DNA from 3 places in the Marinobacterium sp. LSUCC0821 genome. Region 2 is predicted to be linked to each of the others. Evidence: predicted binding sites of a transcription regulator. Region 2 holds the regulator's gene; each other region holds the start of a gene.
The links. The regulator FNR, encoded in region 2, switches genes on or off when oxygen is low (the NO sensors DNR and NnrR bind a similar motif). The targets are predictions, from matches to a motif close to TTGATNTANATCAA.
Positions count from the first base shown of each region.

Region 1: a site for FNR is predicted at 1,647-1,660, ahead of HH196_RS08325 (cytochrome ubiquinol oxidase subunit I). Genes of this name have one in related genera too.
Region 3: a site for FNR is predicted at 1,330-1,343, ahead of paaG (2-(1,2-epoxy-1,2-dihydrophenyl)acetyl-CoA isomerase PaaG). Genes of this name have one in related genera too.

Region 1 covers NZ_CP051666.1:1,722,189-1,725,468, forward strand. Annotated here, with positions in the region: gene modB (molybdate ABC transporter permease subunit) at 1-527, shown strand, start outside; gene modC (molybdenum ABC transporter ATP-binding protein) at 524-1,606, shown strand; gene HH196_RS08325 (cytochrome ubiquinol oxidase subunit I) at 1,760-3,280, shown strand, end outside.
Region 2 covers NZ_CP051666.1:944,626-947,905, reverse strand. Annotated here, with positions in the region: gene HH196_RS04615 (alpha/beta hydrolase) at 1-418, opposite strand, end outside; gene HH196_RS04610 (adenine phosphoribosyltransferase) at 513-1,055, opposite strand; gene fnr (fumarate/nitrate reduction transcriptional regulator Fnr) at 1,074-1,841, opposite strand; gene hemN (oxygen-independent coproporphyrinogen III oxidase) at 1,946-3,280, opposite strand, start outside.
Region 3 covers NZ_CP051666.1:1,410,885-1,414,164, forward strand. Annotated here, with positions in the region: gene HH196_RS06735 (DNA-deoxyinosine glycosylase) at 1-339, opposite strand, end outside; gene paaX (phenylacetic acid degradation operon negative regulatory protein PaaX) at 329-1,255, opposite strand; gene paaG (2-(1,2-epoxy-1,2-dihydrophenyl)acetyl-CoA isomerase PaaG) at 1,432-2,223, shown strand; gene paaK (phenylacetate--CoA ligase PaaK) at 2,248-3,280, shown strand, end outside.

The sequences.
Region 1 (3,280 bases), 780 kb from region 2:
CTCTTATTCTGCCACCTGTTGTAACCGGCTATCTTCTTCTCATCACCTTTGGGACACGTACACCGCTGGGAAGCTTTCTTGCTGAGTGGGGAATCCAGTTCGCTTTTCGCTGGAGTGGTGCTGCTCTCGCCGCCGGAATCATGGCATTCCCACTCATGGTCAGAGCGATCCGTCTCTCTATTGAGGCTATAGATCCGAAACTAGAGCAGGCTGCATCCACTCTTGGCGCTGCAAAACATAGAGTCTTTTTGACCATCTCTCTGCCACTGATGCTCCCGGGTATCATCGCTGGTGCTGTTCTAGCGTTTGCAAAAGCGATGGGTGAGTTTGGTGCCACCATCACCTTTGTCTCGAATATCCCGGGGCAAACGCAAACGCTACCCTCAGCGATCTACGCCTTTTTACAGGTACCAGGGGGTGAGAGCTCTGCGGTGAAACTGGTAATCATTTCAATCTGTATCGCGATGGGTGCCCTTATCGCCTCTGAGATTCTCTCTCGCAGAGTAAGCCGGAGGCTAGGCCAGTGAGTTTGGTTATCAATATTCAGAAGCAGTTTTCTAGCTTTCAGCTCGACGCTCAATTCGAAGTACCCAAGGGTATTACCGCACTATTTGGTAAATCTGGCTCTGGCAAAACATCTATCATTAACACCATTGCGGGTCTTGAAAGGCCTGATCAGGGCGAGATCATCGTTAATGGCCAGACTCTCTTTAACAGTAAAGAGAAGATTTGGGTGCCAGCGCATCAACGCCAGATAGGTTATATCTTTCAAGAGGGCAGACTCTTCCCGCACCTCAGTGTTAAGGAGAATCTTCTCTACGCTAGCAAGGTGACCAGCAAGCCGATGAAGCATCAGCAGTTTGATTACATCATTCAACTGCTTGGTATAGACCACCTGCTTGATCGTCAGCCAGCCCGCCTATCCGGCGGTGAGAAACAGCGCGTGGCAATTGGCCGAGCGCTGCTGAGCAACCCGCAGCTTATTCTTGCTGATGAACCTCTCTCTGCCCTAGATGAGTCACGTAAAGCGGAACTTCTCCCCTACTTTGAACGGTTGCGCGATGAACTAGAGATACCCATTCTCTATGTCACACACTCGGCTCAAGAGGTGCTGCGTTTAGCAGACTATGTTGTGGCTATCGATGATGGACGGGTGACCACGCCAGGGCCAGCGAGGGAAGTGCTTTCCGATAGTCGCATCAACAAGCAGGCTCATCGCGCTATGAGCTCACAATTCAAAGCGTCGGTGGTTGCACACCATCAAGATGGTTTAACAGAATTGGCTGCTAATGGTGTGACCCTATTTACACCTACAGTGAAGGCAGAGGTCGGTAGCCCACTATGTTTGGAGATATTCGGCCACGATATGCTTATTACGAGATTGCGGATTGCAGAGAGTTCAGCTCTAAATCAATTAGCAGGAAAGATTACTTCTGTAACAACGCCCGCACCGAATAGCATCTTCCTAACCCTGGAAACGGCCATTGGTGAATTAACGGCACGCCTCTCTGCACGTGCATTCCAGAAACTTGGTCTGGTAGCAGGTGATAACTGCCACCTGTGTATTCAGGCAATACATCAGTCCAACCGGAACAGTTGCGCTTAAACGACATCAACTGTCGAAATTAATCAAAGCTTATCTAAATTAGATATATATCAATTACCTTTCGCTAATAAACGAGGTAATATCCCTCTGTATTTTTGTGCACTACACACAAACGATCATAGAGATTAATTAACGTCATTGGAGGCATCCTCGATGATTTCAGAATCGGTAGTGGAACTATCACGTTGGCAATTTGCCATCACGGCGATGTACCACTTTCTATTTGTCCCTCTTACCCTAGGTCTCTCATTTCTATTGGCGATCATGGAGTCGGTTTATGTAATGACCGGTAAACAGATCTACCGTGATATGACCAAATTCTGGGGTAAATTGTTCGGTATCAACTTCGCACTGGGTGTAACCACCGGTCTGACAATGGAGTTTCAGTTCGGCACGAACTGGGCCTACTACTCACACTACGTGGGTGATGTCTTTGGTGCGCCTTTGGCTATCGAGGGTCTTGTTGCCTTCTTCCTAGAATCTACCATGATCGGTCTATTCTTCTTCGGCTGGGATCGACTCACCAAGGTTCAACACCTTGCAGTGACTTGGCTGGTTGCAATTGGCTCTAACTTCTCAGCGTTGTGGATTTTGATCGCAAACGGCTGGATGCAGAATCCAGTTGGAGCCTACTTCAACTTCGAAACCATGCGCATGGAGATGGACAGCTTTGCCGAGGTCCTATTCAACCCAGTTGCACAGGTGAAGTTTGTTCACACTGTCTCTGCGGGTTATGTAACGGGCGCTATTTTCGTACTGGCTGTCAGCAGCTACTTCATGCTTCGTAACCGCGACATTCCATTTGCACGCCGCTCATTTGCGATCGCGTCTGCATTCGGTCTTGCATCAGCAATCTCTGTTATCGTGCTAGGTGACGAGTCTGGCTATGAAGTGGGTGAGGTTCAAAAGGTTAAATTGGCGGCAATCGAAGCGGAGTGGGAAACACATCCAGCGCCAGCAGCCTTTACTCTTGTTGGCCTTCCTAACGAAGAGACCATGCATACCGATTACGCAGTTAAGATTCCAGGAGCTCTGGGTCTTATTGCAACGCGTTCTCTGGACGAAGAGGTTATGGGTATTAAGGATCTAGTGGCTCACGCTGAAGATCGCATCCGTAACGGTATTGTGGCTTACGGCCTGCTTGAGAAACTTCGTAACGGTGAAGATACGCCTGAAAACCGTGCTGCATTCTCTGAAGTTAGCGCGGATCTAGGTTACGGCTTGCTGCTTAAGCGCTACACCCAAGCAGTGGTAGATGCGACTGACGAGCAGATCCAGCTCGCTGCACGCGATACTATTCCGCAGGTTGCGCCGATGTTCTGGACCTTCCGTATCATGGTAGGTGCAGGCTTCACGATGCTGCTGCTATTCGTTCTATCTTTCTACTACACCACTAAGCGTAAGGCATACAAAACTCGGTGGTTGCAGTGGTTTGCACTGCTTAGCTTGCCGCTACCTTGGGTAGCGAGTGAAATGGGTTGGTTTGTCGCTGAGTTTGGTCGTCAGCCATGGGCGATTGGTGAAATTCTACCGACCTATGTCGCAACGTCTCACCTCACTGAACTGGATCTGTGGATGAGTATTGGTGGCTTTGTCGGTCTCTACTCACTCTTCCTCGTGATCGAAGTTTATTTGATGGTTAAGTACATCCGCAAAGGCCCTAGCGCGCTTCAA
Region 2 (3,280 bases):
CACCGCGTGAGTGACCCATGACCCAACGGTCACCCGCACCTTGGCCATCTAGCCAGTTCTGCCAAGCCTCCATCTCTGCAACTGCATCTTGCATGGTGTGGCGAGCAGGTACTGCACAGTCATACATAGTTGATTCACGATTATCGATGCTGTAGCTAAGGTTTATAGCGAGTGTTGAGACGCCAGCATCTACGATTAGCTCTTGCAGGGTGGCAATGATCTCCATCTCGTTGTGCGCCAGTGTGCCGTGTAACAGAAGAAGTACGCCATCAGCGAGTGTCTTATCTTCCGCGAGCTCCAGGTTGGCATTGAGGGTTAAACCATTGAATGGAATCTGTACTTGTTCTGCTTGTGCAACGCTGGCGTTAAGTGCTGTAAGCATTAGTATGCCGGCAATCGCTTTAGGTAGGAATTGCATCTATCTCTCCAGGGCTGAGAAGTTATATTTTTTTTATGAGTCTACTCCAATAAAAAAACGAGGCAAGATGCCCCGTTTTTAAATGGTGAAACCCTTACAGGCCGTCGTAGGCAAGCAAACAGTGTACGGGTACACCTGTATCTTGGATCTTGGTTGAGCCTGCTAGATCAGGTAGGTCGATCAATGCTGCCACCTCGACAACTTCGGCGCCTAGGCCGTTAATCAGGGTACAAGCAGCCAATGCAGTACCACCTGTTGCGATCAGGTCATCGATAAGTACAACTCTGTCTCCAGATTTAAGTGCGTCTTTCTGTATCTCTACCGAGGCTGTACCGTACTCGAGCGTGTAATCCTGAGAAATGGTCTCGCCAGGTAACTTGCCCTTTTTGCGCACTAGAACAAGCGGTTTCTTTAACTCATGGGCAATGATTGCACCAAACAGAAAGCCACGCGCATCGATACAGGCGATGTGGGATACATCCATGCTCATGTAACGATCAACAAAGGCGTTAGCGACCATGCGAGATGCTTTAGGGTCTTGGAAAATTGGTGTTATATCGCGAAACAAAATGCCCGGTTCTGGCCAGTCTGGAATAGAGCGAACTACCGATTTTACGTAAAACTCGTCGTAAGACATTAAAACTCCGAAGGGGAATTAACCCAGTTTAGCTTGGCTGCCACAGCCTGGACCATGACACTCACCAGCCGCTTCCATTAGTGCCTGAGTATCAAGGATCTCTAGCTCTTTACCCTCAACACGAATCAGATTCTGCGAAGAGAAGCGGGTGAAGATTCGGCTCACTGTCTCTACAGCAAGGCCTAGGTAGTTACCAATCTCATTTCGCGACATAGATAGTCGGAAAGAGGTTGAAGAGTAACCACGTGCGGCAAAACGGTCTGCAATTTTCAGCATAAACGTTGCGATACGCTGCTCTGCAGTTTTTTTCGATAGCAGCATCATCATCTGCTGATCTTCACTAATTTCACGACCCAGCGAGCGCATGATAGAACGACGTAGCTCAGGCATCTGACCTGAAAGATCATCAAGACGCTCAAATGGGATTTCACAGACTGTAGTGGTCTCTAGCATCTTAGCGCTCATTGGGTATGCGCCAGAGTCCAGGCCTGCAAGGCCAACCAGTTCACCAGGGAAGTAGAAGCCGTTGATCTGCTCTTCACCATCCGGGCTTACTGAGTAGGTCTTTATTGAGCCTGCACGAATGGCATAGAGAGAGCCAAAGTTCTCGCCTTGGCGGAACAGAAAATCGCCTTTGTGAAGAGGCTTGCTCTTATCGACGATATCATCAAGTTTAACCATATCGTCGTTATTGAGTGACACTGGCAAACACAAAGAGCTAAGTGAACAGGTGTTGCAGTGCACTTCATTGATGTTTGCGATCTTTAATTTTTGAGTATCGGACATATTCACCTCGTTGGCACGAGTATAGCCAAAGAGGATTAGTGACCCAAGTCAAAAAACGATATTTGTCGATAAGCGCTGCTTATTCAGTCTCTTTTACTAGAGTCTTAGATAATTCGTGAGAATCGCTGCTCGCTATGGTTTATGTAAGCATCAAAGGTCATACAGACTCTGCGAATTAATAGTCGCCCAGCGGCTGTAACATCTAACCCTTTCTCATTCATATGAATAAGTCCGTCATTTACCATCGGTTCCAATAGGCGAAGTTCATCAGCAAAGTACTCTTGGAATTGAATACCAAGCTCTTTGGACTGATCAGCAAAGTTCAACTGGAAGTCACAGATCAGGCGAGTAATCACCGCGCGACGAATTTTGTCATCGTCGTTCATTTTGTACTCTTTACTGATCGCAGAGCCCTCTGCATTGATGCCCGCATCATATTTCGTGATATCAGGGCTGTTCTGCAGGTAGTAGTCACCAATCTGACTAATAGCCGAGACGCCAAGACCAATCAGGTCACACTCCGAGTGGGTGGTGTAGCCTTGGAAGTTGCGGTGCAGGGTGCCCTCATCTTGATGGCGGGTTAGGGTGTCCTCTGGCAGCGCGAAGTGGTCCATGCCGATGTTGCGGTAGCCTGCAGAGGTTAGCTTATCAATACTCTGATGGTGAATGGCGAGTTTTGTAACTGCATCAGGCAGTTCATCTGCATTGATGCGACGCTGCGGTTTAAAGCGCTCAGGAAGGTGCGCATAGTTGAATACTGAAAGGCGATCTGGGCGTAGTTCTAGGATGCGATCTAAGGTCTCTGCAAAACTCTCTTCAGTTTGTAGTGGCAAACCGTAGATGAGATCGACGTTAATTGATCGGAAACCAAGGTCGCGCGCCTCTTCTAGAAGGGCGGTCGTCATCTCCAGTGATTGGACCCGATTTACCTTCTTTTGTACCTCAGGGTTTACATCCTGCACGCCAATACTGATGCGGTTGAAGCCTAGATTTCGGAGTAGCTGTAAACGACCTTCGCTCATCTCACGAGGATCGATCTCAATGGCGTAGTCGCCCTCATCGTCATCACGCAGGTTAAAGTTCTCTCGCAGGGTTTCCATCAAAAGCTTGGTCTGCTCATCACTGATGAACGTGGGTGTACCACCGCCCCAGTGAAGCTGATCAACTACCTGTGATTTCCCAAGCTCTTCACCGCGCATTTTGATCTCTTTGATTAACGTATCGAGGTAGGGTTGAGCGCGGCTGCGATCGGCAGTCACGACCTTGTTACAGCCACAGTAGTAGCAGACATGTGCACAGAAAGGGATATGGATATAGAGAGAAAGTGGACGGCTTGGATCTCGCTCGTTAATTGCACTTGTCAGTATTGCGCGACTATCAGTGCTGTTCTCAAACTGCAGTGCGGTAGGGTATGAGGTGTAACGAGGTCCCGCCAGATC
Region 3 (3,280 bases), 470 kb from region 2:
TTGAGGTAGGTTAGCGATCAAATCAGGAATTGGATTTACCTGCACACTGCCTCTTTCGATAGAGCTATCGAGTGACCCTGGACGCTGCGCACTGGCCATGACATCCCAGAGAGCAATCTTGGTATCTAAAGCAGCCTGTAATCTATCACAGTAATCATCATCTGCAGCTATACCGATGTATGACGACAATATCTGCCAAAACAGATTTCGAGGATGACCATAGTACTGGCTCTGCGCGATAGAGCGCTTGCCTGGTAGAGAACCGAGAACTAAAAGCTTTGCATCATTTCGGTAGGCTGGCGGAAAACCGATATCCAACCTATAAAATTCACCACCCATCAGAGCGCAAAAAACGGTTTCTATAGGTGTCACTCACCTCTAAATGGGTTCCATCTTCACCTTCAAGATGCGAAGCAAGCCAACGATCAGCAGAACTAGAGAGCTGCTCATAGATTAACGCACAGAGCTCACGCGCCGAGTGACCTGGCCAATCTTTAGGAAGCAATTGATCAGGTAATAACGGGTCCCTTAAAACCAGTTTTCGGTACTCATGGATCAACAGCGTTCTGGCAATAAAAGCGGATTGCGGATCGACTGCACTCTTTCCCTCAAGCTCAGTTAGCAGCGGTTGAAACAGTGTAATAAACGAAGTGTATGCAGTCGCAAGACCATCCAAACTCCAGGCATCAACAACCAAAGTCTCAAGGGCCGCATCAGCAGCCAGTGGCTCTGATGATTGAAAACAGACAACGGAATCGGCAAAGCGACTCTCAGTTAATTTCTGCTCAACCTTTTCTAAATCAGCGACTGGACTGATCAGAAGGGAGTTACCCAAAACACCAAACCGCATATCACTTAATGCGAGCTGTAGTTCACGACGCTGCTCGTTATTTAGCTTATGGACCGATAGCAGCGTCCATACACCCTGCCACCCTACTCTTTGTGCAGAGTAGACTCGTCGAAAGGCCTGAGCAAAACGCTGCTTTCCAGATTCAGTGAGTGCATAGAAACTTTTTCGCCCAACCTTCGTGCTAGATAGCCAGCCATCCTGCGCGAGGCGGAAAACAGAGGTGCGCATCAGTCGCTCATTGACACCGAAAGGCTCAAGAAGATTGATTAAACCACCCAACCAAGCACGGCCACCTCGAGGCTCAACCGCATCACCCCAGACACTTATAATCAGCGAAGGCGCTCGGAGAGGTGTCTGCGCTTTAAAGTGCTCAAGAATTATTTCTAGGGTCTTCGGTTTGTACATAGTGATATGTGCTATAAATTGATGATGAAATGAGTCTACCGATAAAAGCGATACAAAAAAAGAATATTTTTTTATTGATCTGTATCTATTAATCAGGCATTTTTAAAAAAGAGCATCGCGCATTGCTACCAAAACCGAATCAACCAAAAATATAAAATGTTCGGAGCCTATTAGGGATGGAATTCAAGCATCTACTGTTACAGATTGAGTCAGGTGTAGCTAAACTCAGCTTGAACAGACCAGAAACACTCAACAGCTTTAATGAAGCGATGCATCTTGAGATGCATGCCGCGCTTGACGCCATCGCTAATGACAAAAGCATTCGAGCACTTCTACTAACGGGTGAAGGTAGGGGCTTCTGTGCCGGACAGGACCTATCAGACCCACTAGTTAAACCGGCAGAGCCAATGCCAGACCTAGGTGAAGTGATTGGTCGTTACTACAACCCAATGCTCACTAAACTAAGTCAAATGGCGATACCAACTATCTGTGCAGTGAATGGTATCGCGGCAGGTGCCGGCGCAAATATTCCATTAGCTTGCGACTTCGTCATTGCAGCTCGTTCAGCAAAGTTCATTCAAGCATTCTGCAAAATCGGACTAATTCCAGACTCAGGTGGCACCTGGTTCTTACCACGCCTTGTTGGCATGGCTCGCGCTAAACAACTCGCCATGCTTGGCGAACCGCTTAAAGCTGAGCAGGCCCTAGAGTGGGGGCTCATCTACAAGGTAGTAGATGATGAGAACCTTCAGTATGAAGCAACCAACTTTGCTAAACACTTGGCAACCCAACCAACTCATGGTCTGGCTTTAACCAAACAGGCATTGCAAGCGAGCCAAACCAACACCCTTGAAGAGCAGTTGTTACTTGAACAGCAACTTCAACAAGTCGCAGGCAACTCTTATGACTACAAAGAGGGTGTTATGGCCTTTATCGAAAAACGACCTGCCGCATACAAAGGCGAGTAATTTAAGAATTCGAGAGTAATGATCATGATCAAGCGAAATGAGTTTCGACCAGACCGCCTAGACCCTATGGAGACAGCCTCCATAGATGCGCTTCGTGCTGAACAACTTGAACGTCTTAAATGGAGCGTGCGCCACGCCTATGACAATGTCGCAATGTACAAGCGCCGCTTTGATGAGCAGGGTATTCACCCAGACGATATTAAGAACCTAGATGATCTAGCAAAACTGCCGTTCACCACTAAGAGCGACCTGCGTGACCACTATCCCTATGGGATGTTTGCAACACCGATGGAGCAGATTGTTCGCCTCCACGCATCGAGTGGCACGACTGGGCAGCCAACGGTTGTGGGTTACACACAGAATGACATCGACACTTGGGCTGAATTAGTTGCGCGCTCTATTCGTGCTGCAGGCGGCAGACCTGGAGACAAGGTTCACGTCTCATATGGCTACGGTCTATTCACGGGGGGCCTAGGCGCACACTACGGTGCAGAGCGCTTAGGCTGTACAGTCATTCCAATGTCGGGTGGGCAGACTGAGAAGCAGGTTCGTCTGATCAAGGATTTTGATCCAGACATTATCATGGTGACCCCATCGTACATGCTCAATATCGCAGATGAGATGGAGCGCCAGGGTGTTGATCCGCATACACTAAAACTTCGCCTCGGTATTTTTGGCGCAGAGCCATGGACCAACGATCTTCGTCTTGCGATGCAGAAGCGTCTCGATATGAAAGCGACAGATATCTATGGTCTTTCAGAAATCATGGGCCCTGGTGTTGCCCAAGAGTGTGGCGAGACTCAGGACGGGCCAACAGTTTGGGAAGATCACTTCTACCCAGAGATTATCGACCCGGAAACTGGCAAGGTTCTGCCAGATGGTGAGCTAGGTGAACTTGTATTCACCACCTTAAGCAAAGAGGCGCTGCCAATGATCCGTTACCGCACGCGAGATCTGACACGTCTGCTACCAGGAACTGCGCGCCCAATGCGTCGTATCGATAAGATTACAGGCCGCTCAGATGACATGATGATTATTCGTGGCGTCAACGTCTTCC